One region of the Pseudomonas citronellolis genome, then DNA from elsewhere that is predicted to be linked to it. Evidence: predicted binding sites of a transcription regulator. Region 1 holds the regulator's gene; each other region holds the start of a gene.
The links. Region 1 encodes FliA, which starts transcription of late flagellar genes. Its sites were predicted from a motif close to CTAAAGTTTNNNNNNNNNNNGCCGNTAA; they were not measured.
Positions count from the first base shown of each region.

Region 2: a site for FliA is predicted at 2,847-2,874, ahead of PcP3B5_RS17435 (methyl-accepting chemotaxis protein). Genes of this name have one in related genera too.
Region 3: a site for FliA is predicted at 2,780-2,807, ahead of flgM (flagellar biosynthesis anti-sigma factor FlgM). Genes of this name have one in related genera too.
Region 4: a site for FliA is predicted at 1,932-1,959, ahead of PcP3B5_RS02810 (methyl-accepting chemotaxis protein). Genes of this name have one in related genera too.

Region 1 is NZ_CP014158.1:1,943,641-1,950,917, forward strand. Features, by position in the region: gene flhA (flagellar biosynthesis protein FlhA) at 1-1,377, shown strand, start outside; gene flhF (flagellar biosynthesis GTPase FlhF) at 1,389-2,693, shown strand; gene fleN (flagellar synthesis regulator FleN) at 2,820-3,671, shown strand; gene fliA (RNA polymerase sigma factor FliA) at 3,668-4,411, shown strand; gene PcP3B5_RS08890 (chemotaxis response regulator CheY) at 4,636-5,010, shown strand; gene PcP3B5_RS08895 (protein phosphatase CheZ) at 5,030-5,818, shown strand; gene PcP3B5_RS08900 (chemotaxis protein CheA) at 5,849-7,277, shown strand, end outside.
Region 2 is NZ_CP014158.1:4,013,109-4,020,385, reverse strand. Features, by position in the region: gene PcP3B5_RS17440 (alpha/beta family hydrolase) at 114-818, shown strand; gene PcP3B5_RS17435 (methyl-accepting chemotaxis protein) at 1,242-2,807, opposite strand; gene acnA (aconitate hydratase AcnA) at 3,172-5,904, opposite strand; gene rlmM (23S rRNA (cytidine(2498)-2'-O)-methyltransferase RlmM) at 6,242-7,277, shown strand, end outside.
Region 3 is NZ_CP014158.1:1,722,270-1,729,546, forward strand. Features, by position in the region: gene PcP3B5_RS07835 (MFS transporter) at 1-1,056, shown strand, start outside; gene PcP3B5_RS07840 (flagellar brake protein) at 1,075-1,824, opposite strand; gene PcP3B5_RS07845 (flagella synthesis protein FlgN) at 1,915-2,382, opposite strand; gene flgM (flagellar biosynthesis anti-sigma factor FlgM) at 2,423-2,740, opposite strand; gene flgA (flagellar basal body P-ring formation chaperone FlgA) at 2,874-3,563, opposite strand; gene PcP3B5_RS07860 (chemotaxis protein CheV) at 3,702-4,634, shown strand; gene cheR (protein-glutamate O-methyltransferase CheR) at 4,745-5,551, shown strand; gene flgB (flagellar basal body rod protein FlgB) at 6,257-6,664, shown strand; gene flgC (flagellar basal body rod protein FlgC) at 6,670-7,110, shown strand; gene flgD (flagellar hook assembly protein FlgD) at 7,127-7,277, shown strand, end outside.
Region 4 is NZ_CP014158.1:622,306-629,582, reverse strand. Features, by position in the region: partial or broken gene PcP3B5_RS32500 (methyl-accepting chemotaxis protein) at 1-958, shown strand, start outside; gene PcP3B5_RS32495 (methyl-accepting chemotaxis protein) at 992-1,864, shown strand; gene PcP3B5_RS02810 (methyl-accepting chemotaxis protein) at 2,084-3,658, shown strand; gene PcP3B5_RS02805 (UPF0158 family protein) at 3,727-4,155, shown strand; gene PcP3B5_RS02800 (AdeC/AdeK/OprM family multidrug efflux complex outer membrane factor) at 5,027-6,472, opposite strand; gene PcP3B5_RS02795 (efflux RND transporter permease subunit) at 6,474-7,277, opposite strand, start outside.

The DNA of each region.
Region 1 (7,277 bases):
GGCCTGGTGGCGCAGCTGCCGTCGCTGCTGCTGTCCACCGCCGCGGCGATCATGGTGACCCGCGTGTCTTCCTCCGAGGACATGGGCCAGCAGGTCAACCGGCAGATGTTCGCCTCGCCCAAGGCGCTGGCCATCTCCGCCGCCATCCTCATCGCCATGGGCCTGGTCCCGGGCATGCCGCACGTGTCCTTCATCGGCCTCGGCGCCGTAGCCGCCGGCGGCGCCTGGATGATCGTCCAGCGCCAGCGCAAGGCGGCCCAGGCCGAGGTCCAGGAAGCCCAGCGCCAGCAGGAGCTGCTGCCGGCCCAGCGCAGCCAGGAAACCAAGGAGCTGGGCTGGGACGACGTCACCCCGGTGGACATGGTCGGCCTGGAGGTCGGCTACCGGCTGATCCCGCTGGTGGACCGCAACCAGGGCGGCCAGCTGCTGGCGCGGATCAAGGGCGTGCGCAAGAAGCTGTCCCAGGACATGGGCTTCCTGATGCCCTCGGTGCACATCCGCGACAACCTCGACCTGCTGCCCAACGCCTATCGTTTGACGCTCATGGGCGTCAGCGTGGCGGAAGCGGAGATCTACCCGGACCGCGAGCTGGCGATCAACCCCGGCCAGGTGTTCGGCACCCTCAACGGCATCGCCGGCAAGGACCCGGCCTTCGGCCTGGAAGCGGTGTGGATCGAGCCCGGCCAGCGCGACCAGGCGCAATCCCTGGGCTACACCGTGGTGGACGCCAGCACCGTGGTCGCCACCCACCTCAACCAGGTGCTGCACAAGCACGCCCACGAGCTGCTCGGCCACGAGGAAGTCCAGCAACTGCTGCAACTGCTGGCCAAGACCTCGCCGAAGCTGGCGGAAGAACTGGTTCCGGGGCTGATTTCCCTGTCCACCCTGCTCAAGGTCCTGCAGAACCTGCTGCAGGAGCAGGTGCCGGTGCGCGACATCCGCACCATTGCCGAGGCCATCGCCAACGTTGCCGCCAAGAGTCAAGATCCCGCCGCCATGGTGGCAGCGGTACGCGTGGCGCTGAGCCGCGCAATCGTCCAAGGCATTGTGGGACTAGAGCCGGAGCTGCCCGTGATCACCCTGGAGCCCAGGTTGGAACAGATCTTGCTGAACAGTATGCAGAAGGCCGGGCAAGGTTCGGAAGACGGCATTCTGCTGGAGCCGGGCATGGCGGAAAAACTGCAACGCTCGCTGGTCGAGACCGCGCAGCGCCAGGAAATGCTCGGCAAGCCGGCGATCCTGCTGGTGGCCGGGCCGATCCGCGCGATGATGTCGCGTTTCGCGCGGATGGCGGTGCCGAGCATGAGCGTGCTGGCCTACCAGGAAATTCCGGATAACAAGCAAGTCACCATCGTCGCCACCGTTGGACAGAACTGAAGGACAGCGCCATGCAGGTTAAACGCTTCTTCGCCGCCGATATGCGTCAGGCCATGAAACTGGTCCGTGACGAGCTGGGCGCGGATGCCGCCATCATCGGCAACCGCCGGGTCGCCGGCGGTGTCGAGCTGACCGCGGCGCTGGACTATCAACCGCCGGCAGCGGCCAGCAAGCCGAACCCGGCGCTGGAGGCCGAGCTGCGCCAGACCCAGGCGCGCATCGCCCAGGCCCGCGCCGAGCTGGACAGCCCGGTGCGCGCCGCCGCCACCGCGCGCAAGGACCGTCAATTGTACGGCGCCGAGCCGGCCAGGCGCCCGAGCCTGGCCGAGGCCATGGCCGCCCCGGCGCCCGCCGCCGCGCCGGCCGCCGTCAGCCAGCAGGCGCTGGACGCCATGCGCTTCGAACTCAACGGCCTGCGCGAGCTGCTCGAAGTGCAGCTGGGCTCCATCGCCTGGAGCCAGCTGCAGCACCGGCGCCCGAAGCAGGCCGGCCTGTGGCGCCGCCTGCAGCGCATGGGCCTGCCGGCGGACCTGAGCCGCCAGCTGCTCGAACGCGTGGCCTCCATCGCCGAGCCCAAGCAGGCCTGGCGCATGCTCCTGGCCCACCTGGCGCGCGCCATCCGCACCCCCGACGAAGACCTGCTGGAGCAGGGCGGGGTGATCGCCCTGGTCGGCCCGGCCGGCATGGGCAAGACCACCACCCTGGCCAAGCTGGCGGCGCGCTACGTCCTCAAGTACGGTGCGCACAACCTGGCGCTGGTCAGCATGGACAGCTTCCGCCTGGGCGCCCAGGAGCAGATCAAGTCCCTGGGCCGCATCCTCAACGTGCCGGTGACCCTGGTCGACCCCGGCCAGTCGCTGCTGCAGGCCATGGCGCCGCTGGCGGGCAAGCGCCTGGTGCTGATCGACACCGCCGGCCTGCCGGCCAGCGACCCGGCGCTGCGCATGCAGCTGGAAGCCCTGGCGGCGCAGAGCCTGAACGTGAAGAATTACCTGGTGCTGGCCGCGACCAGCCAGAGCCAGGTGCTCAAGGCCGCCTTGCACGCCTATCGCAGCTGCGGCCTGGCCGGCTGCATACTGACCAAGCTGGACGAGGCGGGCAGCCTGGGCGAGGCCCTGGCGCTGGCGATAGCACAACGCTTGCCGGTTGCCTATCTGGCGGACGGGCCGCGAATTCCGGATGATCTGCAGGTGGCGCGCGCGCACCAGCTGGTCAGCCGCGCGGTCAGCCTGCAGGCTCCGGAGGAGCCGTGCGAAGACACCATGGCCGGCATGTTCGCCGGCCTCTACCAGCAGCCGGCGCGACACGTCGGCTGACGGATTCCAGGGGCGCCCCCGCACGCGGGGCGCCAGGCGGATACGGATGCTCGAGCAGATCCGTAAGCGCTGGTGGCGGGAGAGCACCGCGACCGGCAGACCCAGGCGCCAGACGCGCCGGGGACGATGAAGAGACAAGGTAAGACTATGGGTATGCATCCCGTTCAGGTAATCGCGGTCACCGGTGGCAAGGGTGGCGTCGGCAAGACCAACGTCTCGGTGAACCTGGCGATGGCGCTGGCCGACCTCGGCCGCCGCGTCATGCTGCTGGACGCCGACCTCGGCCTGGCCAACGTCGACGTGCTGCTGGGGCTTTCGCCCAAGCGCACCCTGGCCGACGTCATCGAAGGCGAATGCGACCTGCGTGACGTGATCCTCCAGGGCCCCGGCGGCATCCGCATCGTCCCGGCGGCCTCGGGCACGCAGAGCATGGTGCAGCTCTCGCCCATGCAGCACGCCGGGCTGATCCAGGCCTTCAGCGACATCAGCGAGAACATCGACGTGCTGCTGGTGGACACTGCCGCCGGCATCGGCGATTCGGTGGTCAGCTTCGTCCGCGCGGCCCAGGAAGTGCTGCTGGTCGTCTGCGACGAACCGACCTCGATCACCGATGCCTATGCGCTGATCAAGCTGCTCAACCGCGACTATGGCATGACGCGCTTCCGCGTGCTGGCGAACATGGCACACAGCCCGCAGGAAGGGCGCAACCTGTTCGCCAAGCTGACCAAGGTCACCGACCGCTTCCTCGACGTGGCGCTGCAGTACGTCGGCGCCATCCCCTACGACGAGTCGGTGCGCAAGGCCGTGCAGAAGCAGCGCTCGGTCTATGAAGCCTTCCCGCGCAGCAAGGCCTCGCTGGCCTTCCGCGCCATCGCCCAGAAAGTCGACAGCTGGCCGCTGCCGGCCAACCCGCGCGGGCACCTGGAGTTCTTCGTCGAACGCCTGGTGCAGCATCCCACCACGGGTTCGACCGTATGATGAGCGGCTCCGGAGCGCTTATGTACAGCAAGACGCAGGCGCGCAATGCCCAGGAAGAGCTGATCCAGCGCTATGCGCCGCTGGTCAAGCGGATCGCCTACCACCTGCTGGGCCGGCTGCCGGCCAGCGTGCAGGTGGAAGACCTGATGCAGGCCGGAATGATCGGCCTGCTCGAAGCGGCGAAGAAGTACGACCAGGGCAAGGGCGCCAGCTTCGAGACGTATGCCGGCATCCGCATCCGCGGGGCCATGCTCGACGAGGTGCGCAAGGGCGACTGGGCGCCGCGTTCGGTGCACCGCAACACCCGCATGGTGAGTGACGCCATCCGCACCATCGAGGCGCGGACCGGACGCGATGCTAAAGATCAGGAGGTCGCTGCCGAACTCAATATGAGTCTCGACGATTACTACGCGATCCTGAGCGACACCCAGGGCAGCCGCCTGTACAGCTTCGACGACCTGCTGCAGGAAGGCGCCCAGGGCCCGGCGGAAGACACCACGCACCTGGACAACGAGCCCTCCCACGGCCTGGAGGACGAGCGTTTCCAGCAGGCGCTGGCCGACGCCATCACCAAGCTGCCCGAACGCGAGCGCCTGGTGCTGGCGCTGTACTACGACGAGGAGCTCAACCTCAAGGAAATCGGCGAGGTGCTGGGGGTCAGCGAGTCGCGCGTCAGCCAGTTGCACAGCCAGTGCGCCGCGCGCCTGCGGGCCCGGCTTTCGGAGTGGCGGGCGCACTGAGCGACCGGTGGGCGCAAGGAAGTAACGGATTTTTCCGGCGGGGCGTATAGAATCCCGTCGGTTCGACACTGCTGGCCCTTTGCTATGAGGGCGGCGAAAAGGGCGGGGCACCCCGCCACCGACAAGCAACACGGCAGGCGCCGCCAAGGCGCCCGCCCAAGGGTATTCAAGGCGCGCCCGCCACGGCGCGCCGGGACTGGACGGAGGCAGGTTTGGACAAGAACATGAAAATTCTCATCGTGGACGACTTTTCCACGATGAGGCGCATCATCAAGAACCTCCTGCGTGACCTGGGGTTCACCAACACCGCGGAAGCCGATGACGGCACCACCGCGCTGCCCATGCTGCACAGCGGCAACTTCGACTTCCTCGTCACCGACTGGAACATGCCCGGCATGACCGGCATCGACCTGTTGCGCGCGGTACGCGCCGACGAGCGCCTGAAGCACCTGCCGGTGCTGATGGTCACCGCCGAGGCCAAGCGCGACCAGATCATCGAAGCGGCCCAGGCCGGGGTCAACGGCTACGTGGTCAAGCCTTTCACCGCCCAGGTGCTGAAAGAGAAGATCGAGAAGATATTCGAGCGGGTCGGCGGCTGAAGCCGACCAAGAGGGCGTCATGGATCTCGTCAACGAATCCAAGGGGGGCGACTTCGAGTCGACCCTGAAGAAACACGCGCGCGAATTGGTCGAGAGCCTGGAGCGCGGCGAAGTGCAGCAGGCCGTGCAGCTCATCCAGGAGCTCAACGAAGCCCGCGACCGCGGCCTCTACCAGGAGGTCGGCAAGCTCACCCGCGAGCTGCACAACGCCATCGTCAATTTCCAGATCGACCCGCGCTCGCGCCACGCCGAGGAAATGTCGCAGATCGCCGACGCCACCGACCGCCTGTCCTACGTGGTGCAGATGACCGAGAAAGCGGCCAACCGCACCATGGACCTGGTGGAAGAGTGCACGCCGCTGGTCGGCCACATCGAGGGCGAGGCCAAGGAGCTGCAGGAACAGTGGTCGCGCTTCATGCGCCGCGAGCTGGGCCCGGAGGCCTTCCGCGAGCTGGCCAAGCGCGTCGAGGCCTTCCTCTACAGCAGCGCCCAGGACAGCCGCAAGCTCTCCGCGCACCTGAACGACATCCTCCTGGCGCAGGACTTCCAGGACCTCACCGGGCAGGTGATCAAGCGCGTCACCAAGCTGGTCACCGAGGTGGAGAGCAACCTGGTCAAGCTGGTCTGGATGGCTGGGCAGGTGGATCGCTACGCCGGCATCGAGCACGACCACGAGGGCCTGCGCACGGCGGTGGAAAAAGAAAGATCGTCCAAGGGTGAAGGTCCGCAGGTTGCTGCCGATAAGAGAGTGGACGTCGTATCCGGTCAGGACGATGTCGATGACCTGTTGTCCAGCCTTGGTTTTTGAGGTGTGTGAACACACCGTGGGGAGCACCGAATGAGCTTCGACGCCGATGATGAGATCCTCCAGGACTTTCTGGTGGAGGCCGGCGAGATTCTCGAGCAACTGTCCGAGCAACTCGTCGAGCTGGAAAGCCGGCCCGACGACATGGACCTGCTCAATGCCATCTTCCGTGGTTTCCACACCGTCAAGGGCGGCGCCGGCTTCCTCCAGCTGAACGCCCTGGTGGAGTGCTGCCACATCGCGGAGAACGTCTTCGACATCCTGCGCAAGGGCGAGCGCCGCGTCACCTCCGAGCTGATGGACGTGGTCCTGCAGGCGCTGGACACGGTCAACGTCATGTTCGCCCAGGTCCGCGACCAGGAAGAGCCGACCCCGGCCACCCCGGAGCTGCTCGCCGCGCTGGCGCGCCTGGCCGAGCCGGGCGACGATGACGCCGTCGAAGCCGCGCCCCAGGAACAGGAAGAAGCCGCCGCGCCGCAGCCCGCCGCCGAACCGGCCGCCTATGGCGACATCACCGACGCCGAGTTCGAGCAGCTGCTCGACGCCCTGCAGCCGAGCAGCCAGGCCGCGCCGGCCGAACAGCCGCCGCAGGCTGAAGCGCCACAGGCCGAGGCTGCCGGCGCCGGCGACGAGATCACCGACGACGAATTCGAAGCCCTGCTCGACCAGTTGCATGGCAAGGGCCAGTTCAGCGGCGCCAGCAGCCAGCCGGAAGAGCCGGCCGCCGCCGCGCCCGCTCCGGCCGAAGCGCCGGCCGCTGGCGACGAGATCACTGACGACGAGTTCGAAGCGCTGCTCGACCAGCTGCACGGCAAGGGCAAGTTCGGCGGTGCGGCGGAAGAACCCGCCGCGCCGGTCGCCTCCGCTGCGCCGGCCGAAGCCGAGGCGCCCGCCGCTGGCGGCGACAACATCACCGACGACGAATTCGAGGCGCTGCTGGACCAACTGCACGGCAAAGGCAAGTTCAGTGCCGACGCCGCTGCCGCGCCGGCCCCGCAAGCCGCCCCCGCGCCGGCCAAGGCTGCCGAGTCGGCCGCCGTAGCCAAACCCAAGCCCGCGCCCAAGCCGGCCGCCAAGCCCGCGGAGAGCCCGCGCCAGGCTGCAGCTCCCGCGCCGGCCCATGAAAAGAGCGCCAGCGAGGCGGAAACCACGGTGCGCGTGGACACCGCGCGGCTGGACGAGATCATGAACATGGTCGGCGAGCTGGTGCTGGTGCGTAACCGCCTGGTGCGCCTGGGCAGCAACAGCGGCGACGAAGCCATGGCCAAGGCCGTGGCCAACCTCGACGTGGTCACCGCCGACCTGCAGATGTCGGTGATGAAGACGCGCATGCAGCCGATCAAGAAGGTCTTCGGACGCTTCCCGCGGCTGGTGCGCGACCTGGCGCGCAACCTGAAGAAAGAGATCAACCTGGAGCTTGTGGGCGAGGAAACCGACCTGGACAAGAACCTGGTCGAGGCCC
Region 2 (7,277 bases), 2.1 Mb from region 1:
TATATGGGCTTCCATCCACGGTTATGGGCTAGCCCATCCCGGCGGGTTCCTTACGGCGAACGCCGCCCCTCCCCCAGGGACAGGTACTAATTACGCAACTAGCGGAGCGAAGAATGGATAAACCCCGGAAACCGAATATTGATTTTGATCAATCGCCCTCGGCGGCCGGCCCGGCGGGGGAGTGTGGCGCTTTGTCGCTGCTGTGGAACCGGCCGGTCGGCGCATTGTCGGCGACCCTCGTCCTGGCCCACGGCGCCGGCGCGCCCATGGACAGCCCGTTCATGGACGAAATGGCCCGGCGCCTGGCCGCTCGCGGCGTGGCGGTGGCGCGCTTCGAGTTCCCCTACATGGCCGCCCGCCGCGAGGACGGCCGCCGGCGCCCGCCGAACCCACAGAAGCAACTGCTGGAGTGCTGGCGCCAGGTGTTCGAACAGGTGCGCAGGCAGGTGCAGGGCCCGCTGGCCATCGGCGGCAAGTCCATGGGCGGGCGCATGGCCAGCCTGCTGGCCGACGAACAGGGCGCCGACGCCCTGGTGTGCCTGGGTTACCCCTTCTACGCCGCGGGCAAGCCGGAGAAGCCGCGGGTGGCGCACCTGGCCGAACTGCGCACGCCGACGCTGATCGTCCAGGGCGAACGCGATGCCCTGGGCGACCGGGCGCATGTGGCGGAATACGTGCTGTCGCCGGCGATCCGTGTCGAGTGGCTGGCGGCGGCGGACCATGACCTGAAGCCGTTGAAGGCGTCAGGGCTGACTCATGAGCAGCATCTGGAGAGCGCGGCGGAGGTGGTGGCGGGGTTTCTGGAGGGGCTTTCGTAGGGGCGAGCTTGCTTGCGAACCAGAGCGTCGCCAGGTTCGGCTTCGGAGTGGCGTGGGAGTCCGTAACCCTCTCCCCAGCCCTCTCCCTGAAGGGAGAGGGGGCCGTCCGTGCCGATGGTGGGATATGGATTCAGCCGGAGCCCCCGGCTGACTCCAACCTCGTCAAACGCGCCGACCAGTCCCCTCTCCCTTCAGGGAGAGGGTTAGGGAGAGGGAGCGGAGTCAATACAGACACCGAAACCGCCGGGAGCGTAGGGCGAATAACCGTTCGCGGTTATCCGCCGCCTGACCTTGGCATCCAAACACTGCGGACTTGAACCCGAAGCACCTGCTTGAGGGCGCTCCGCTCCCGGCCACGAAGCCGGATAGAAGAGGGGTGTATCGGCGTACAACCGCGAACGGTTGTACGCCCTACGCCAACACTCAACGATTGAACCGCTCCACCAGCGAATACTGGCTCTGCGCCGTCCCCGTCAGCTCCTCGCTCAGCTGCGCGGTGCGCTGGGCCTCGTCGGAGGTCTGGTCGGCCAGTTGGGCGATGGTGGCGATGTTGCGGTTGATCTCCTCGGCCACCGCGCTCTGTTCCTCGGCCGCTGCGGCGATCTGGTTGGCCATGTCGGCGATGTTGGCCACCGAGTCGCTGATGCCCGACAGCGCCTGGTCGGCCAGCAGCACCCGTTCCACGCCTTCGTCGGCCTGGCGGCGGCCGACTTCCATGGCGCTCACCGCGCCCTCGGCGGTTTGCTGCAGCTTGGCGATCAGGCCGTGGATCTGCTCGGTGGATTCGGCGGTGCGCTGGGCCAGCGAGCGCACCTCGTCGGCCACCACGGCGAAGCCGCGGCCCATCTCGCCGGCGCGGGCCGCTTCGATGGCGGCGTTGAGCGCCAGCAGGTTGGTCTGGTCGGCGATGCCCTTGATCACGTCGACCACGCCGCCGATCTCGTTGCTGTCCTGGGCCAGCTGGCTCACCGCCAGGCCCGTCTCGCCCACCGAGGCGGACAGGCGCTGGATGGCCTCGCGGGTCTCGCTGGCCACGCTGCGGCCGCGGCGCGTCAGCTCGTTGGCCTGGCGCGTGGCGTCGGCGGTGCGCTGCACGTTGTTCGCCACTTCCTGGGTGGTGGCGGCCATCTGGTTGACCGCGGTGGCCACCTGCTCGGTCTCCACGCGCTGGCGCTCCAGGCCGGAGGAGCTGTGGTGGGCCAGGGTATCGGCCTGGCGGGCCTGCTCGGTGAGCTGCTCGGCGGTATCCTGCAGGCGCGTCAGGCAGGTCTTCAGGCGCGCTTCCTGGCTGAGGATGGCCATTTCCAGGCGCGCCTGGGCGCCGCGGCTGTCGGTGTACATCTGGGCGATCAGCGGGTCCGAGGTGGTCTGCTCGGCCAGGCGCAGCAGGCGCTTGAGGCCGCGCTGTTGCCAGCCCAGGCCGGCCAGGCCGAGGGGGACGGCGAGCAGGGCGGCGAGGGCGAAGCCCCAGTGCGAGTCGAGCCAGGCGCCGATGAGGAAGGCCACCTGGCTGATCAGGATGAACGGCAGCCAGTCCAGCAGCACCGGCAGCCACAGGTCGCGGCGCGGGATCGCCGGCTTGCCGGTGTTGATCCGCTGGTACAGGGCCTGGGCGCGTTCCACCTGCTCGGCGGTGGGGCGCACGCGCACCGACTCGTAGCCGACGATCTCGTCGCGCTCGAAGATGGGCGTGACGTAGGCGCTGACCCAGTAGTGGTCGCCGTTCTTGCAGCGGTTCTTGACGATGCCCATCCACGGCTTGCCGTTCTTCAGCGTGGCCCACATGTGGGCGAACACCGCGGGCGGCACGTCGGGATGGCGCACCAGGTTGTGCGGCGAGCCCACCAGCTCGTCCCGCGCGAAGCCGCTGATGTCGATGAAGGCATCGTTGGCATAGGTGATCACGCCACGGCTGTTGGTGGTGGAGATCAGGCGTTGTTCCGCCGGGTAGGTGCGTTCACGCTGGGTGACGGGCTGGTTGTTGCGCATTCAGGGCAAGGTCCACGAAGAAGGCATGTGACGGTTTTGTTATCGGCTGGGATCAACGGAAGTTGAAGCCTTGTTCGATATTTGGCGTGGGAATATTGGCAGTGGACGATATCAAAATGCTACTTGTCACATGGTCGTAAGAGATTTTCCTATGAGCTAATAAGTTTTTATACAGGACCTGGGCCGGGTGAAAGGTGGGGCATGGCTTCTCGTAGGAGCGGGCCCTGCCCGCGAATCGCGCGCAGGGCGCGCTCCTACAAACACCGCGCTCCGTAGGATGGGTTGAGCGAAGCGATACCCATCACTGCAACCGCATGGGTTTCGCAAGCTCAACCCATCCTACGAAAGCGTCCTCGCGCAGCCCTCAGATCAAGCTGCGCAGCACGTAGTGCAGGATCCCCCCGGCCTTGAAGTACTCCACCTCGTTGAGGGTGTCGATGCGGCACAGCACCTCGAAGCTGTCCTGCTTGCCGTCCTCGCGGGTGACTTCCACCTTCAGCGTCATGTGCGGCTTCAGCTCGCCGTCCAGGCCGCGGATGTTCAGCACTTCCTTGCCGGTGAGGTTCAGCGCCTTGCGGTCCTGGCCGCCGGTGAACTGCAGCGGCAGCACGCCCATGCCCACCAGGTTGGAGCGGTGGATGCGCTCGAAGCTCTCGGCGATCACCGCCTTCACCCCCAGCAGGTTGGTGCCCTTGGCTGCCCAGTCGCGGGACGAACCGGTGCCGTACTCCTTGCCGGCGATGATCAGCAGCGGCGTGCCCTCGGCCTGGTAGCGCATGGCCGCGTCGTAGATCGCCAGCTTCTCGCCGCTGGGCACGTGCAGGGTGTTGCCGCCTTCCTCGCCGCCGAGCATCTCGTTCTTGATGCGGATGTTGGCGAAGGTGCCGCGCATCATCACCTCGTGGTTGCCGCGCCGCGAGCCGTAGGAGTTGAAGTCGGCATAGGCCACGCCGTGCTCGCTGAGGTAGCGCCCGGCGGGGCTGTCCTTCTTGATGTTGCCGGCGGGGGAGATGTGGTCGGTGGTCACCGAGTCGCCCAGCACCGCCAGCACCCGGGCCTTCTCGATGTCGGCCACCTTCGGCGGGGCGTCGGCGATGTGCTCGAAGAACGGCGGGTGCTGGATGTAGGTGGAGTCGGCCTGCCAGGTGTAGGTCTGCGCCTGCGGCACTTCGATGGCGCGCCACTTCTCGTCGCCCTGGAACACCTCGGCGTATTCCTTGTGGAACATGGCGGTGTCGACCTTCTGGATCGCCTCGGCGATTTCCCGCTGGCTCGGCCAGATGTCCTTCAGGTACACCGGCTGGCCGTCCTTGCCGGTGCCCAGGGCGTCCTTCGTCAGGTCCAGGCGCACGCTGCCGGCCAGGGCGTAGGCCACCACCAGGGGCGGCGAGGCCAGCCAGTTGGTCTTCACCAGCGGGTGCACGCGGCCTTCGAAGTTGCGGTTGCCGGAGAGCACCGAGGCCACCGTCAGGTCGGCCTGCTGGATGGCCTTCTCGATGGGCTCCAGCAGTGGCCCGGAGTTGCCGATGCAGGTGGTGCAGCCGTAGCCCACCAGGTCGAAGCCCAGCTCGTCCAGGTACTGGGTCAGGCCGGCGGCCTTGAAGTAGTCGGTGACCACCTTGGAGCCGGGCGCCAGCGAACTCTTCACCCAGGGCTTGCGCTGCAGGCCCTTCTCCAGCGCCTTCTTCGCCAGCAGCCCGGCGGCCATCATCACGCTGGGGTTGGAGGTGTTGGTGCAGGAGGTGATGGCGGCGATGACCACCGCGCCGTCCTGAAGGTGGTAGCTCTTGCCTTCGTGCTGGTACTCGACGCCCTGGCTCTCGGTGCTGCCCACCGCGGCGCCGCCACCGCCTTCATTGAGCAGGCGCGAGACCTCCGGGCTGCGCGCGGCCTTGGGCTGCAGCGCGAGGAAGTCGGCGAAGGCCTTGCCCACCTGGCCCAGCGGCACGCGGTCCTGCGGGCGCTTGGGCCCGGCCAGGCTGGCCTCGACGTCGCCCATGTCCAGTTGCAGGGCATCGGTGAATACCGGCTCGTGGCCCTTTTCGCGCCACAGGCCCTGGGCCTTGCAGTAGGCCTCCACCAGCTTGACCGTCTCTTCCGGGCGGCCGGACAGGCGCAGGTAGCCCAGGGTGATCTCGTCCACCGGGAAGAAGCCGCAGGTGGCGCCGTATTCCGGAGCCATGTTGGCGATGGTGGCGCGGTCGGCCAGGGGCAGGTCGGCCAGGCCGTCGCCGTAGAACTCGACGAATTTCCCCACCACGCCCTTCTGCCGCAGCATCTGGGTGACGGTGAGCACCAGGTCGGTGGCGGTGATGCCCTCCTTGAGCTTGCCGGTGAGCTTGAAGCCGACCACCTCGGGAATCAGCATCGACACCGGCTGGCCGAGCATCGCCGCCTCGGCCTCGATGCCGCCGACGCCCCAGCCGAGCACGCCCAGGCCGTTGATCATGGTGGTGTGCGAGTCGGTGCCGACCAGGGTGTCGGGGAAGGCGTAGGTGCGCCCGTCCTCGTCCCTGGTCCACACGGTGCGGCCCAGGTATTCCAGGTTGACCTGGTGGCAGATGCCGGTGCCCGGCGGCACCACGCGGAAGTTGTCGAAGGCGTTCTGGCCCCAGCGCAGGAAGGCGTAGCGTTCGCCGTTGCGCTGCATCTCGATCTCGACGTTCTCGGCGAAGGCGGCGTGGCTTGCGTAGCGGTCGACCATCACCGAGTGGTCGATGACCAGGTCCACCGGCGACAGCGGGTTGATCTTCTGCGGATCGCCCCCGGCCTTGGCCATGGCGTCGCGCATGGCGGCCAGGTCGACCACCGCCGGCACCCCGGTGAAGTCCTGCATCAGCACCCGCGCCGGGCGGTACTGGATCTCGCGGTCGGAACGGCGCTCCTTCAGCCAGCCGGCCAGGGCCCGCAGGTCGTCGGCGTTGACCGTATGGTTGTCCTCCCAGCGCAGGAGGTTTTCCAAGAGCACCTTGAGCGACTTCGGCAGCTTGTCCAGGTCGCCGAGCTGCTTGGCGGCTTCCGGAAGGCTGTAATAGTGGTAGGTCTTGCCGCCCACCTCGAGGGTGCGAAGGCTGTTCAGGCTGTCCACTGCGGGCATGACGTTCTCCTCAGGCTGGATTCTGCCGGTGATCGACGGCACCGCTGCGATACTGGCGGAAAGTCCGGGCGGACTTCCTGGCTTGGCGCAAAAGGAATGCAGATTGGCAGTCATCTTCTGCATATCGGGCGGCATCCTGGCGACTTCCGGCATGCGCTCTCCGGGGCACGGCAAGCCCTGGATCGCGACTTCGGAACTCTCAAACTAGACCGCTGCGCGCGGTCCTGCCATGGGTTCTGGACCTTTTGCCGCAGCCGGGGGTTCCCCTGGCGTGCGGCGAATCCGGGTGAAAGCCGGCCGCGCAGCGACTATAGTGCGCGGCCAAGGAGACACCCCGATGAACACCCTGCTACTGCATTGCCGCCCGGGCTTCGAGAACGAGGTCTGCGCGGAGATTTCCGACCTGGCCGCCGGCCTCGACGTGGCCGGTTACGCCCGCGCCAAGCCGGCCACCGCCTATGCCGAGTTCGTCTGCCAGGAGGCCGACGGCGCCGACCGGCTGATGCGCCAGCTGCGCTTCGCCGAGCTGATCTTCCCGCGCCAATGGGCCCGCGGCACCGGCTTCGTGCAGTTGCCCGAGCAGGACCGCATCGGCGCGCTGCTGGAGGAGCTGGGCCCGTACCCGCTGTGCGGCAGCCTGTGGCTGGAAGTCTTCGACAGCAACGACGGCAAGGAACTGTCGACCTTCTGCCGCAAGTTCGAAAAGCCCCTGCGCGCCGCCCTGGTCAAGGCCGGCAAGCTGCGCGAGGACCCGAGCCTGCCGCGCCTGCTGCTGACCTTCCGCTCCGGCCGCGAGGTCTTCGTCGGCCTCGCCGAGCCGCGCAACAGCGCCATGTGGCCGATGGGCATCCCGCGCCTGCGGTTCCCCCGCGAGGCGCCCAGCCGCTCCACCCTCAAGCTGGAAGAGGCCTGGCACCACTTCATCCCGCGCGGCGAATGGGACAAGCGCCTGGCGCCGGGCATGCTCGCCGTCGACCTGGGCGCGGCGCCCGGCGGCTGGACCTGGCAACTGGTCAACCGCGAGATGCGGGTGATCGCCGTGGACAACGGGCCCATGGCCGAGAACCTGATCTACTCCGGCCTGGTGGACCACCAGCGCGCCGACGGCTATGTGTTCCGCCCGCGGCAGATGGTCGACTGGATGGTCTGCGACATCGTCGAGAAGCCGGCGCGCACCGGCTGGCTGATCGACACCTGGATCGGCGAGGGCCTGTGCCGAGAGGCGGTGGTCAACCTGAAGTTGCCGATGAAGCAGCGCTACGCCGAGGTGCGCAAGATCCTCGAACGCCTGCGCGAGAGTTTCCGCGAGCGCGGCCTGCGCGTGGCCATCGGCTGCAAGCAGCTGTACCACGACCGCGAGGAAGTCACGGTGC
Region 3 (7,277 bases), 220 kb from region 1:
CCGGCGATCTGGCTGCTGCTGCGCACGCTCATCGGCCTGGGCATGATGTGCCAGTACATGGTCATCGAGAGCTGGCTCAACGAGCAGGCCGAGGCGCGCCAGCGCGGCGCGGTGTTCGCCGGCTACATGGTGGCCTCCTACCTGGGCCTGGTGGCCGGCCAGCTGATCCTGGTGGCGCACCCGGGGCTGGGCCCGGACCTGCCGATGATGATCGCGCTGGCCTTCGCCCTGTCGCTGATCCCTGTGTCCATCACCCACAAGGTCCACCCCGCGCCCCTGCACCCGGCTCCGCTGGAGCCGCGCTTCTTCATCCAGCGGGTGCCGCAGTCGCTGACCACGGTGCTGGTCTCCGGGCTGGTGATCGGTTCCTTCTACGGCCTGGCGCCGCTGTACGCCACCGAGCAGGGCCTGAGCGTCGAGCAGATCGGCGTGTTCATGGGCGTGTGCATCTTCGCCGGCTTGCTGGTGCAGTGGCCGCTGGGCTGGCTGTCGGACCGCTACGACCGCGCGCTGCTGATCCGCAGCGCCGGCATCCTGCTGCTGGTGTTCGCCTTGCCGCTGGCGGTGCTGCCGTCGCTGCCGATGGAGGCCATGGTGCCGATGGGCTTCATGGTCTGCCTGGTGCAGTTCACCCTCTACCCGCTGGCGGTGGCCTTCTCCAACGACCATGTCGAGGGCGAGCGGCGGGTATCGCTGACTGCCATGCTGCTGGTCACCTTCGGCGTCGGCGCCTGCGTCGGCCCGCTGGCGACCGGAGCGCTGATGCGTGCCTTCGGCCCGAACATGCTCTATGCCTTCGCCGCGACCTGCGCGCTGATCGTCATCTGGCGCGTGCGCCCGGAGAAGGTCACCGGTCTGCACCGTGTCGACGAGGCGCCGGTGAAGCACGTGCCCATGGCCGACAGCCTGGCCAGCTCGCCGCTGTCGGCGGCGCTCGACCCGCGGGTGGCCGACGAAACGGTGGAAGAACAGATGAAGACCACCCCGGCGCCAGCGCCCGCGGTGCCGGAGGCAGCCGGCGTGCCCGAGGCGGAAGAGGAAAGCCGGCCGGGGTAGGGCGGGGAAGGGCGGGTGCTAGAACAGCTCGTCCTTCTCGAAGCGCCGCGCTTCGCGCTGCAGCTGGTAGACGAAGCGCTCGATGTGGCGCTGCTCCAGGCCGCTCAGGCGGTTGAAGCGCAGGCCGGCGAAGCTGGTGTTGACCTTCTCGTCGAAGTGCACGTGGCGCAGTTCCACTTCCACGGTGATGGCGCCGAACGGCAGGCGGGCGGTGAAGCGCTCGTAGAGCTGGCCGGGTTGCAGGCGCTCATGCACGTCGCCGGCGAAGCGCACCTTGCAGCCGGTGGCGGAGATGTCCAGCAGGTTGCCGCTCAGCGCGGCCTTGAGCTTGTCGCCGGCCAGTTCCACGGCGACCGGCTGGGTCTGCTTGAGAGGCGCGCGGTAGGCGTTGCGGCGCTGGTGGTAGAGCATCTCGGCGGGCATCGGCAGCCAGTAGCAGCGGGCGCCGTCGAGTTCGCTGAACTGCGCGGCCTGCTGGCATTCCCAGGCGATCCGCACGCCTTCGTGGAAGGCTTCGATGCGGAAGTTCTCGCCATTCTGCAGGAAACGCTCGCCGTCATTGGGGATCAGTTCGTCCAGGGCTACCCGGTTGCGTTCGCGGTCCACCGCGACGACGAAGCTCTGGAAGCGCTGGTTGCGCTCGGCGAAGCTGATCACCAGCGGGTCATGGCTATCCATCAGGATTCGCAGGTTGGCCTGGATCTCCACGGCCGCCTTGAGCGTTTTCGGCGGTTGCGGGCCATTTTCCTCGGCGAACGGGCTTGCCACTGTCCTACGATCTCCAGATGTATTTATTGTGGGAATTTTCTTTTGCAAGGCGATGGCATTCTGCCGCATCGCCCTGCCGGACGCCAGGGCTCAGGCCTGGCTGAGAGGACGCTGGCGGCTGCCCTGGGTCGCGCCGCCACGGCGATCGTAGAGGCTGGGGGTGTCCTGGCCGCGGAGGATATCCAGCAGGCGGCCGGTGGCGTGCTGGTTGTTGCGGATGATGCGGCCGTTGCGCAGGTTGGCCTGCTGGCATTGTTCCAGCAGCGCCGCCAGGCGCTCGCTGAGTTCCACGGTGCCCGGCTCCACCTTGCCCTGCGCGGTCAGCGCGGCGAGGCCTGCGCGGTCGCTGCTGACGCCGGCCTGGCGCAGCGTCTCGCTGCGCTGGCGGCCATTGCGCTCCAGCTGCTGGAGCAGCGGCAGCTTGCTGTCGAGCAGGCCCTGCAGGCGCTCCAGGTCACGCGCGTCGAGGGCGTGGAATTCGTCCTCGATCAGCTGCAGAAGAGCCTCGGCGGCGCCGATATCCTCGGTGATCAGATGGAGCAGGCTGGCGTTTGGCATGGCGGCTCGGCGTTCAGGGCGTCCTTGGGGAACCCCGCGCTCAGCGCTGGGATTCGAAGTCGAGCAGTTTGCCGGCGACTTTCTGGCTGTCGACCTGGTAGCTGCCATCGGCGATGGCCTGCTTCAGCCGCGCGACCTTTTCCGAGTCGACGACGGGTTGGTCTTTCAGCTGGTCGCTGGCTTTCTGCAATTGCTGGGCGGTGCTGCTCAGTTGCACGGACTCACCGCTGCCAGTGGCCGACGCGCTGCCGGCGCTTTCGCTGCCGGCGGCTTCGCTGCGGCCGGCCTGGGGCTTGCCGGTGCTGCCGGTGGAGACCGGCGCGCTGGCATTGTTCAGCCGGTTGAAGTCGATGACCATGGTAGTGAACCTCTGCGGGTTTAGGACGCTTGCCTGTAGGTTTCGGCTGACATCCGTAAAACTTTAGGGCGGTTTTTCGTGCGCCTTCGCACAGTTTAGTGAAGGCTGGCGCGCCAGCGCCAGACTTCCGCCGCTAGAGCGTGACCTGCACCGCGCCTGGCTCCACCACCCGGGCCTTGATGATGCGCTGCGAACGCAGATTGCGCACGCGAATCTGCTCGCCGGGCACCCCGTCGGCCATGGCCTCGCCGGGCATCACCACGTTGACCGCGCCGGTTTGCGCGCGGATCACCACCTGGTCGCCCTTGCGCACCGCCGCGGCCTGTTCGAGGAAGACCGGGGCGAGGATCTGGTCGCTGACCGTCGGTCGCTTGAGCTTCTGCCCCACGGCCTGCTGCGGGTCGGTCAGGTAGCCCTGGCTGAGCAGGCCGATGTCGCGCTCCATCAGGCTGATGTCGCCCGGCTCCAGCACGTGGTCGCGCTTGAGCGGCTGGGTGGTCACCACTACCTGGCGGAACAGCTTGACCTGGGCCGGCACGTATACCGACCAGGGCGAGGAGCCTTCGCAGCGCACCAGCACCGAGACGCGCCCCACGGGCTGCGCGGGGCTTTCCAGGGATTGCGTCAGGTCCTTGTCGCAGGCCGCCAGGCGCAGGCGCGGGTCGATGCGCGCCACTTCTATCTCGTAGCGTGCCTCGATGCCGCTGCGTTGCAGATAATCTTCCACCTTGAACTCAAGAAAGCCCTGGGTGGCGCCGATAAGAATCTCGGGCGCGGTGAAGTCGTCGGCCCAGGTCGGACCCGGGGCGAACGCGCCCAGCATGCCGAGCACTCCGCAGAGTGACAGGGCATGGGCTCGGGACCGTCGGAAAAACGTCGTTGGCAGTTTCATGCCACGACTTCAAGCAAGGCTCGTGCCGATTGCCGCCCTGGGCGGCACGGCGGATACGAAGGGGGCGCAATGGCCGGAGTCATGGATTCGGTCAACCAGCGAACGCAGCTGGTTGGGCAGAATCGTCTCGAACTGCTGCTGTTCCGGCTGGATGGCAGCCAGTTGTACGGCATCAACGTGTTCAAGGTGAAGGAGGTACTGCAGTGCCCGCGCCTGACCGTGATGCCCAAGTCCAGTCCGGTGGTGCGCGGGGTGGCGAACATCCGTGGCGGCACCATTCCGATCCTCGACCTGTCGATGGCCACCGGCCGTCGCGGCCTGCGCGAGATCGACAACAGCTTCGTGATCATCACCGAGTACAACACCAAGGTGCAGGGCTTCCTGGTGCATTCGGTGGAACGCATCGTCAACATGAACTGGGAGGAGATCCATCCGCCACCCAAGGGCACCGGCCGCGACCACTACCTGACGGCGGTGACGCGGGTGGACAAGCAACTGGTGGAGATCATCGACGTGGAGAAGATCCTCGCCGAGGTCGCGCCCACCAGCGAGGACATCTCCGAGGGCGTGATCGACGCCGACACCCAGGCCCAGGCGGTGACCAAGCGGGTGCTGGTGGTGGACGACTCCTCGGTGGCGCGCAAGCAACTGATCCGCTGCCTGGAGACCGTGGGCGTGGAAGTGCTCGCGCTCAATGACGGACGCCAGGCGCTGGACTACCTTCAACAGATGCTGGCCGCCGGTGGCAATCCGGGCCAGGAATTGCTGATGGTGATCTCCGACATCGAGATGCCGGAAATGGACGGCTACACCCTGACCGCGGAGATTCGCCACGATCCGCGGCTGCAGGACCTGCACATTCTCCTGCATACTTCGCTGTCCGGGGTGTTCAACCAGGCGATGGTGCGGAAGGTCGGCGCCAACGACTTCCTCGCCAAGTTCCGGCCCGATGATCTGGCGGCGCGTGTCGTCGAGCGCATCAAGGCGGCGGACGCACGCTGAGGAGGGCACTTCGGGGTAGTCTGCAACGGCCGGGGGCGACCCCGGCCGCCTGGCGTCGGGATCGGCGCCCGGCCAACTGGAAAGAGGCGTGATCGGTGACATCGACCAACATGGAATTCGAGCTGTTCCGGGACTTCCTGGAAAAGGCCTGCGGCATCGTCCTGGGTGCCAACAAGCAGTACCTGGTCGCCAGCCGCCTGAACAAGCTGATGGAGCAGCAGGGCATCAGGAGCCTGGGCGAGCTGGTGCAGAAGATCCAGGTCCGCAGCCAGCTGCGCGAGCAGGTGGTGGATGCCATGACCACCAACGAGACCCTCTGGTTTCGCGACACCTACCCCTTCGAGGTGCTGAAGAACCGCATCCTCGCCGAGCTGATCAAGGCCAACCCGGGCCAGCGCCTGCGCATCTGGTCGGCGGCCTGCTCCTCGGGGCAGGAGCCCTATTCGCTGTCGATGACCATCGACGAGTTCGAGAAGACCAACCTCGGCCAGCTCAAGGCCGGCGTGCAGATCGTCGCCACCGACCTCTCCGGTTCCATGCTCAACGCGGCGAAGGCCGGCGAGTACGACAGCCTGGCCATCGGCCGCGGGCTGTCCCAGGAGCGCCTGCAGCGCTACTTCGACACCAAGGGGCCGGGGCGCTGGGCGGTGAAGCCGGCGATCAAGGGCCGCGTCGAGTTCCGCGCGCTGAACCTGCTGGAGAGCTACGCCACCCTCGGCAAGTTCGACCTGATCTTCTGCCGCAACGTGCTCATCTACTTCTCCGCCGAGGTCAAGCGCGACATCCTGCTGCGCATGCACGCGGCGCTCAAGCCCGGCGGCTACCTGTTCCTCGGCGCCTCCGAGGCGCTCAACGGGCTGCCGGAGCATTACCAGATGGTCCAGTGCAACCCGGGGATCATCTACAAGGCCAAGTAGCCGGGCATTATGCCGATCACAGAAGGGCGCCCCTGGGGCGCCCTTCGCCTATCCGCACGAGCCGTTCGCCGTCTTGCCGGCTGTGCCTGGGGGCTTTTCGTAGGATGGATTGAAGGGGCGTTTCGGCGTGTGCGGTGAGTCCAATCGCGGACAAGGTCCTCCTACCGCATGAGCGAGCATGGCTTTCGTAGGATGGTGTTGAGCGAAGCGATACCCATCACCGCAACCGCATGGGTTTCGCCAAGGCTCAACCCATCCTACGAAAAGCGTCTCGGCGCGGCCGGCAAGACAGTTGCTCCTACGCTTCCGGCAAACACCACGCCCCGTAGGATGGGTTGAGCGAAGCGATACCCATCGCCACCACCGCATGGGTTTCGCAGGCTCAACCCATCCTACGGTTCCAGGGAAGCACGGGCGCGTAGGAGCGGACCTTGTCCGCGATTGGACTCACCGCCCACACCGGACGCCCCGGTGGCTCGGGCAGCCCCCTCTCCCGCTTGCGGGAGAGGGCCGGGGTGAGGGTAACCCCTTCGAATGGGCAGAACGCATTGCCGCCGGGCGGTAAGGCCTTGCCGCTTGCCGCGGTTTGCCGCCCTTTGCCGCTCGCGGATCATCGGCAATTCATTGATTAATAAGGACTTAACGTTTTGGCACGCACCTTGCTGAAGTGCTGGCAAGCCCACACCGGCAAACAGGTTCGTGACCATGAGCATCAGCTTCGACTCCGCCCTCGGCATCCACGCACAAGCGCTCAGCTTCCGCTCGCAGCGTGCTGAAGTGCTGGCCAACAACCTGGCCAACGCCGACACCCCCAACTACAAGGCGCGCGACCTGGACTTCGCTTCGGTGCTCGCGGCCCAGGCCGACAAGGCCAAGAGCGGCACCTTCAGCACCGCCGTCACCAACGCCCGGCACATCGAGGCCGACGGCGTGGCCATGGGCGACGACTCGCTGAAATACCGCATCCCGACCAATCCCTCCATCGACCAGAACACCGTCGACGAGCAGGTCGAGCAGGCCAACTACGCGCAGAACGCCGTGCAGTTCCAGGCCAGCTTCACCTTCCTCAACAGCAAGTTCAAAGGCCTGATGGGCGCCCTGCGCGGAGAGTGATAGCCATGTCCCTTGCCAGTGTCTTCAACATCGCCGGTAGCGGCATGAGTGCCCAGACCACCCGTCTGAACACCACCGCCTCGAACATCGCCAACGCCGAGAGCGTGTCCTCGAGCATCGACCAGACCTACCGCGCCCGCCACCCGGTGTTCTCCGCCATGTTCCAGCAGGCGCAGAGCGGCCAGGGCTCGCTGTTCCAGGACACCGACCAGGCCGGCACCGGCGTGCAGGTGCTGGGCGTGGTCGAGGACCAGAGCCCGCTGGTGCCGCGCTACGAGCCGAACCATCCGGCCGCCGACGCCAACGGCTACGTGTACTACCCCAACGTCAACGTGGTGGAGGAGATGGCCGACATGATGTCCGCCAGCCGCTCCTTCCAGAGCAACGCGGAAATGATGAACACCGCCAAGCAGATGATGCAGAAGGTCCTGACCCTGGGTCAGTAAGCGCAGAGGACGCCCCATGAGCATCGACAACACCAGTAGCACTTCGAACTCGATCCTCTCGTCGCTGAACGCCGGGTCGAGTTCCTCGTCTTCCACCTCGGAAACCGGCACCAGTGCGCTGGGCAAGGATTCGTTCCTGCAACTGCTGGTCACCCAACTGAACAACC
Region 4 (7,277 bases), 1.3 Mb from region 1:
CTTCGGCCTGGTGCTGCTGCTCACCCTGCTCATCGCGCTGACCGGCGCGCTCAACCTGAACAGCCTGATATCCCGGGGCGACAAGATCGGCGAAATCTCCAGGCTGCTCGCCATGACCAAGGACCTGCGCACCACCCGCCTGAAATACCAGTCCAGCCGCACCGCGGAAGACGCCAAGCTGGTGGAACAGAGCATCAACGAGCTGGACCGGCAGCAACAGCGCGTCGGCCAGTTGCTCGTCGTGCCCTCGGACCTGGAGAAGGTCGAGCAGCAACGCCAGCTCACCAGCCAGTACCGCACCCTGTTCAAGGGCCTGCGGAAGTCCTTCGACAGCCGCGACAGCGCGCGCAAGACGCTGATCCGCAAGGCCTCGGTGGTCACCCAGGGGCTGGAGCTGGTGGAGCAGCACCTGGTGGAGAGCGGCAGCGTCGACTCCCTCAAGGCCATCGCCGACGTCTCCGAGCTGGGCCGCCAGTTGATGGACGCCCGCTTCCAGGTGCTCAGCTACACCGCCAACGAAGACCCCAGCCTCGAACAGGGCGCGATCAGCGCCCTGGAGCAGGTCACCGCCACCGTGGAACAACGCGCCCAGGCCGCCGTGCCGGAGCAGCAGGCCAACTACCAGGCCGTGGTGAACGCCCTGCGCGACTACCGCAAGGCGCTGGACCGCTACCGCAACGAAGTCAACAACAGCCAGCAGGCGCGCGACCAGATGCGCGACAGCGGCCTGCTGATCGAGAAACTCAGCGTTGAACTGAGCGACGGCCAGACCGCCAAGCGCAATGAAGACGCCAGCCACGCCAAGCAGTTGCTGGCCCTGGCCTCGCTGCTGGTCCTGGTGCTGGGCGTGCTGGCGGCCTGGCTGATCACCCGGCAGATCGTCCTGCCGCTGCGCCAGTCGCTGGCCGCCGCCGCGCGCATCGCCGACGGCGACCTCAGCCAGGAACTGCGCGTCGAGCGCCGCGACGAGCTGGGCCAGCTGCAGGCCAGCATGCAGCGCATGAACCAGTCGCTGCGCGAGCTGATCGGCCGCATCCACGACGGCGTCACCCAGATCGCCAGCGCCGCCGAGGAACTCTCGGCGGTCACCGAGCAGACCAGCGCCGGGGTGAACAACCAGAAGAGCGAGACCGACCAGGTGGCCACGGCCATGACCGAGATGGCCACCACCGTGCTGGAAGTGGCGCGCAACGCCGAGGAAGCTTCGGAAGCCGCCAGCGCCGCGGACCGCGAGGCCGGCGCCGGCGCCCAGGCGGTCAGCGAGGCGGTCGGGCAGATGGACCGCCTGGCCGGCGAGGTGGGCCGTTCCAACGAAGCGGTGCAGCAGCTCAAGCGCGAGAGCGAGAAGATCGGCAGCGTGCTCGACGTGATCAAGGCGGTGGCCGAGCAGACCAACCTGCTGGCCCTCAACGCCGCCATCGAGGCGGCCCGCGCCGGCGACGCCGGGCGCGGCTTCGCCGTGGTCGCCGACGAGGTGCGCGCCCTGGCCCGGCGCACCCAGCAGTCCACCGAGGAGATCGAGGAACTGATCGCCGGCCTGCACAGCGGCACCCAGCAGGCCGTACAGCGCATGGAGAGCAGCCGCGCGCTCACCGACAACACCCTGGAACTGGCGCGCCGCGCCGGCGAGCGGCTGGAGGCCATCACCCGCACCGTCTCTGGCATCCAGTCGATGAACCAGCAGATCGCCGCCGCCGCCGAGCAACAGAGCGCGGTGGCCGAGGAGATCAACCGCAGCGTGCTCAGCGTGCGCGACATCTCCGAGCAGACCGCCGCCGCCAGCGAGGAGACCGCCGCCTCCAGCGTCGAGCTGGCGCGCCTGGGCACCGAGCTGCAGGGCCTGGTCGGCCGTTTCCGCCTCTGAGCCCTCCCCCTCCGGCCCGCCGTCCTGGCGGGCCTTTGCCGACGTACGAAAAATTACGAATTTGGCACTGAAGTTTCAGACAACATCGCCGATAAGCTATGACGCACACAGATGCGTCCCGAAAAAGTCCCTCGCCTGCACGACAAGAAGAACGACAAAACAGCCTGCATTTCCGGCTTCGGGCCCGTCCCGCGGCCTCGTCTGCCTGGAGTATTCGACATGTACGATTGGCTGGTCCTTCAGCTCGGCCGCATGAACGTCAGCCTCAAGCTCGCCGTGGGCTTCGGCATCTGCCTGCTGCTGACCCTGCTGGTGCTGCTCGGCGGCATCCAGGGCCTGAACGAACAGGGCGCCTACAGCGAACGCCTGACGCACATCGGCCAGCTCGACGGCGGCGCCCGCCAGGCGGAACTGGCGCGCCTGCGCTACCAGCTCGAAGGCAGCGCGGAACAGGCCCAGCGCCTGCGCTCGGTACTGGGCGAACTGCAGGCCGGCAGCGAGCGCCTGGCCCGCGACGGCCTCGCCGGGCCCCGCCTCGACGCCCTGCGCCAGGCCCTTGCCGACTACGCCCGGGCCGCCGACGACCTGCTGCGCGCCGACGCACAACAGCGCGGGCAAGCCAACCCCGGCCTCGACAGCCGTGCCGAAGCCCTGTTCCGCGCCAGCGGCGCCCTGTTCGAAGAAGGGCTGCAGCAGCGCGACGCGGCGGCCAGCCAGGCGCAATGGCACCAGGCGCTGACCGCCCTGTTCGCGCTGTTCTTCGGCGCCCTCTCGGTGTGGGCGATCAACCGCCAGATCGTCCGCCCGCTGCACGAATCCCTCGAACTGGCCGAGCACATCGCCCAGGGCGACCTGTCCCGCGACCTGGGCGGCGACCTGCACCTGCAGCGCCGCGACGAGTTGGGCCAGTTGCAGCGCACCATGCTGCGCATGCGCGACAGCCTGGGCGAGCTGATCGGCCACATCGGCGGCAGCGTCGGCCAGTTGGCCACCGCCGCCGACGAGCTGTCGGCGGTCACCGAGCAGACCCGCGCCGGCGTCGACAGCCAGCGCCTGGAAACCGAGCAGGTGGCCAGCGCCATCGAGGAAATGGCCGCCACCGTGCAGGAAGTGGCGCGCAACGCCGAGCAGGCTTCCGGTGCCGCCCGCCAGGCCGACGCCCAGGCCCGCGACGGCGAGCAGGTGGTCGGCCAGGCCATCGCCCGCATCGACCAGTTGGCCGCCGAGGTAGAACGCTCCACCCAGGCCATGGCGCGCCTGCGCGGCGACAGCGGGAAGATCGGCAGCGTGCTCGACGTGATCAAGTCGGTGGCCGAGCAGACCAACCTGCTGGCCCTCAACGCCGCCATCGAAGCCGCCCGCGCCGGCGAGGCCGGGCGCGGCTTCGCGGTGGTCGCCGACGAGGTGCGCGCCCTGGCCCAGCGCACCCAGCAGTCCACCGCCGAGATCGAGGCGCTGATCGCCGCCCTGCAGCGCGGCGCCGAGGATGCCGCGCAGTGCATGGACGACAGCCGCGAGCTGACCGGCGACTCGGTCGAGCTGACGCGCCGCGCCGGCGACGCGCTGGCCGCCATCGCCCGCAGCGTGGCACAGATCCAGGACATGAACCTGCAGATCGCCTCCGCCGCCGAACAGCAGAGCAGCGTCGCCGCCGAGATCAGCCGCAGCGTCGGCCAGGTCCGCGACATCGCCGAGCAATCGGCCGCCGCCAGCCAGCAGACCGCCGCCTCGAGCAACGAACTGGCGCGCCTGGGCAGCGACCTGCAGGGCCAGGTCGGGCGCTTCCGCCTGTAACAGGATTGCAGCGGACAGGAAGGCCGCGCATGGGATAGGCTGGGCTCTCGCCCAACCGGAGAGTGACCATGCGCCCGCTGACCATCGACCTCGACGAACTCGCCGTCGCCCTCGACACCAGCGACATAGAGCACTACCTGGACCTGGGCAGCGGCCAGGTGGTGCCGCTGCTGAGCGACTCCCCCGACCCGGACCTGCTGCTCCTGCTGGAGCAGGACCCGGAGCGCCTGCTGCCGATCGAGCCGCTGAGCAGCCGCGAATCCCTGGAACTGATGCGCGACTTCCTCCGCGAGGTCGGCGAACCCCACGCCTACGCCGCCATGGCCTCGGCCCTGGAAGGGCGCAAGCCGTTCAAGGCCTTCCGCCATGTGCTCATGGGCTACCCGGACCTGCTCCAGGCCTGGTACGACTACCAGGCCGAACGCCTGCGCGAATGCGCCCTGGACTGGCTGGCCGACCACGACATCCGCCCGGCCGGGCAAGGCGCCGCGTTGTAGGGACGCTCTTCGTAGGATGGGTTGAGCTTGCGATACCCATCGGACCATGGCGATGGGTATCGCTCCGCTCAACCCATCCTACGATGTCGACGCAACCCCACCCACGCCATTCCCCTGTAGGAGCGCGCCCTGCGCGCGAATCGCGGGCAGAGCCCGCTCCTACAATTCCCGGGAGGCACGATCGTAGGAGCGGACCTTGTCCGCGATAGCCGGACGTCCCGGCGCGATTCGCGGATGAGATCCGCTCCTACGCAACCCCACCCGCGCCATTCCCCTGTAGGAGCGGGCCCTGCGCGCGAATCGCGGGCAGGGCCCGCTACAATTCCAGGGAGGCACGATCGTAGGACCTTGTCCGCGATAGCCGGACGTCCCGGCGCGATTCGCGGATGAGATCCGCAACCCCACCCGCGCCATTCCCCTGTAGGAGCGCGCCCTGCGCGCGAATCGCGGGCAGGGCCCGCCTACAATTCCAGGGAGGCACGGTCGTAGCGGACCTTGTCCGCGATAGCCGGACGTCCCGGCGCGATTCGCGGATGAGATCCGCTACGCAACCCCACCCGCGCCATTCCCCTGTAGGAGCGCGCCCTGCGCGCGAATCGCGGGCAGGGCCCGCTCCTACAATTCCAGGGAAGCGCGGTCGTAGGAGCGGAATTTGTCCGCGATAGCCGAACGTCCCGGCGCGATTCGCGGATGAGATCTCCTACGCAACCCCACCCGCGCCATTCCCCTGTAGGAGCGCGCCCTGCGCGCGAATCGCGGGCAGGGCCCGCTCCTACGAAGAGCATCCCGGCGCGGCCTGCAGGACAAAAATCGCCGGGCTCCACAAACGAGAACGCCGCCCCGAGGGGCGGCGTTTTCGTGGGCATGGGCCTCAGCCCTTGGGCTGCGCCTTGGACTGCTTCTGCGCGGTGCTTTCCTGCCAGCCGCCGCCGAGCGCCTTGTACAGGTTCACCTCGCTGGTGAGCTGGTTCAGGCGGTCGGTGATCAACTGCTGCTGGGCGCTGAACAGCGAGCGCTGGGCGTCGAGCAGGGTCAGGTAGTTGTCCACGCCGGTGCGGTAGCGCTTCTCGGCCAGGCGGTAGTAGTCCTCGCTGGCCTTGACCAGGGCGCGCTGGGCGGTCAGCTGCTCACCATAGGTGCCCCGTGCAGCCAGGCCGTCGGCGACTTCCGAGAAGGCGGTCTGGATGGCCTTCTCGTACTGCGCGACGTAGATGTTCTTCTGCACCTTGGCCAGGTCCAGGCTGGCCTTCAGGCTGCCGGCGTTGAAGATCGGCAGGCTGATGGACGGCTTGAACAGCCAGGTGCCGGAACCCGCGTCGAACAGGCCGGACAGGTCCGGGCTCAGGCTGCCCGCGTTGGCGGTCAGGCTGATGCTCGGGAAGAAGGCCGCCCGCGCCGCGCCTATGTTGGCGTTGGCCGCCTTGAGCTGGTGCTCGGCTTCCAGCACGTCCGGGCGCCGCTGCAGCAGGTCCGAGGGCAGGCCCGCCGGCACCTGGGCCAGCACCTGCTGCTCCAGGTCCATGCCTTGCGGCAGGTCGGCCGGCACGCCGCTGCCCAGCAGCAGGGTCAGGGCGTTCTGGTCCTGGGCCACCAGGCGGGTGTACTGCGCCAGGGTCGCCCGCGCGCTTTCCACCGAGGTCTGCGCCTGGCGCAGGTCCAGGGCCGAGGCGACGCCGACCTCGTTGCTGCGCTTGGTCAGGTCGTAGGTCTTCTGGTAGGTGGCCAGGGTGTCGCGGGTCAGCTTCAGCTGGGCCTGGTCGGCGCGCAGCGTCAGGTAGGCGTTGGCGACGTTGGCCACCAGCGCGGTCTGGGTGCTGCGGCGCGCCTCTTCGGTCGCCAGGTACTGCTCGAGGGCCTCATCGCGCAGGCTGCGCAGGCGGCCGAACAGGTCCACTTCCCAGGCGGTGACGCCCAGGGTGGCGCCGTACTGGCTGCTGATCATGTCGTTGCCGGTGGTCGACACCCGCTCCGGCAGGCGCTGGCGCGAGCCGCTCACGTCGGCGCTCACCGCCGGGAACAGCTCGGCGCGCTGGATGCGGTACTGCGCCTGGTAGGCCTCGACGTTCAGCGCGGCGACGCGCAGGTCGCGGTTGTTGTCCAGGGCCACTTCGACCAGGCGGCGCAGTTGCGGGTCGCTGAAGAAGCTCTGCCAGTCGAGGTCCGCGGCGGTCGCGCCGCCGCCCTGGGCGCCGGCATAGGCCGGGCCCTGGGGGTAGGCCTGGGCTACCGGCGCCTCGGGGCGCTGGTAGTCCGGGATCAGCGAACAGCCGGACAGCGCGGCGGTCGCCAGGGCCAGGCTGAGTAAGGACTTTCTCATATCAATGCCCCTTCTCGGTGGTCGCCTGTTCCTTGGACGCCTTGTCCTTGAACAGGGTGCTGACCACCACGTAGAACAACGGCACCCAGAAGATCGCCAGCACGGTCGCGGTGACCATGCCGCCGATCACGCCGGTACCGATGGCGTGCTGGCTGCCGGAGCCGGCGCCGCTGGAAATCGCCAGCGGCACCACGCCGAGGATGAACGCCAGCGAGGTCATGACGATCGGGCGCAGACGCATGCGGCAGGCCTCGATGGCCGCGTCGACGATGTGCTTGCCCTCGCGCTCGTGCAGTTCCTTGGCGAACTCCACGATGAGGATGGCGTTCTTCGCCGACAGGCCGATGGTGGTGAGCAGGCCGACCTTGAAGAACACGTCGTTGGACAGCCCGCGCATCGAGGTGGCCAGCAGCGCACCGATGATCCCCAGGGGCACCACCAGCATCACCGAGAACGGGATCGACCAGCTCTCGTACAGCGCCGCCAGGCAGAGGAACACCACGATGGCCGAGAGCACGAACAGCGAGGTGGTCTGCGAGCCGGCCAGGCGTTCCTCGTAGGACAGGCCGGTCCAAGAGTAGCCGATGCCCTTGGGCAGTTGCTGGACGATCTCTTCCACCGCCGCCATGGCCTCGCCGGTACTGCGGCCCGGGGCCGGCTCACCGAGGATTTCCATGGCCGGCACGCCGTTGTAGCGCGCCAGCTTCGGCGAGCCGTAGGCCCACTTGCCGGTGGCGAAGGCGGTGAAGGGCACCATCTCGCCGCTGCTGTTGCGCACGTACCACTTGGCCAGGTCTTCCGGGCT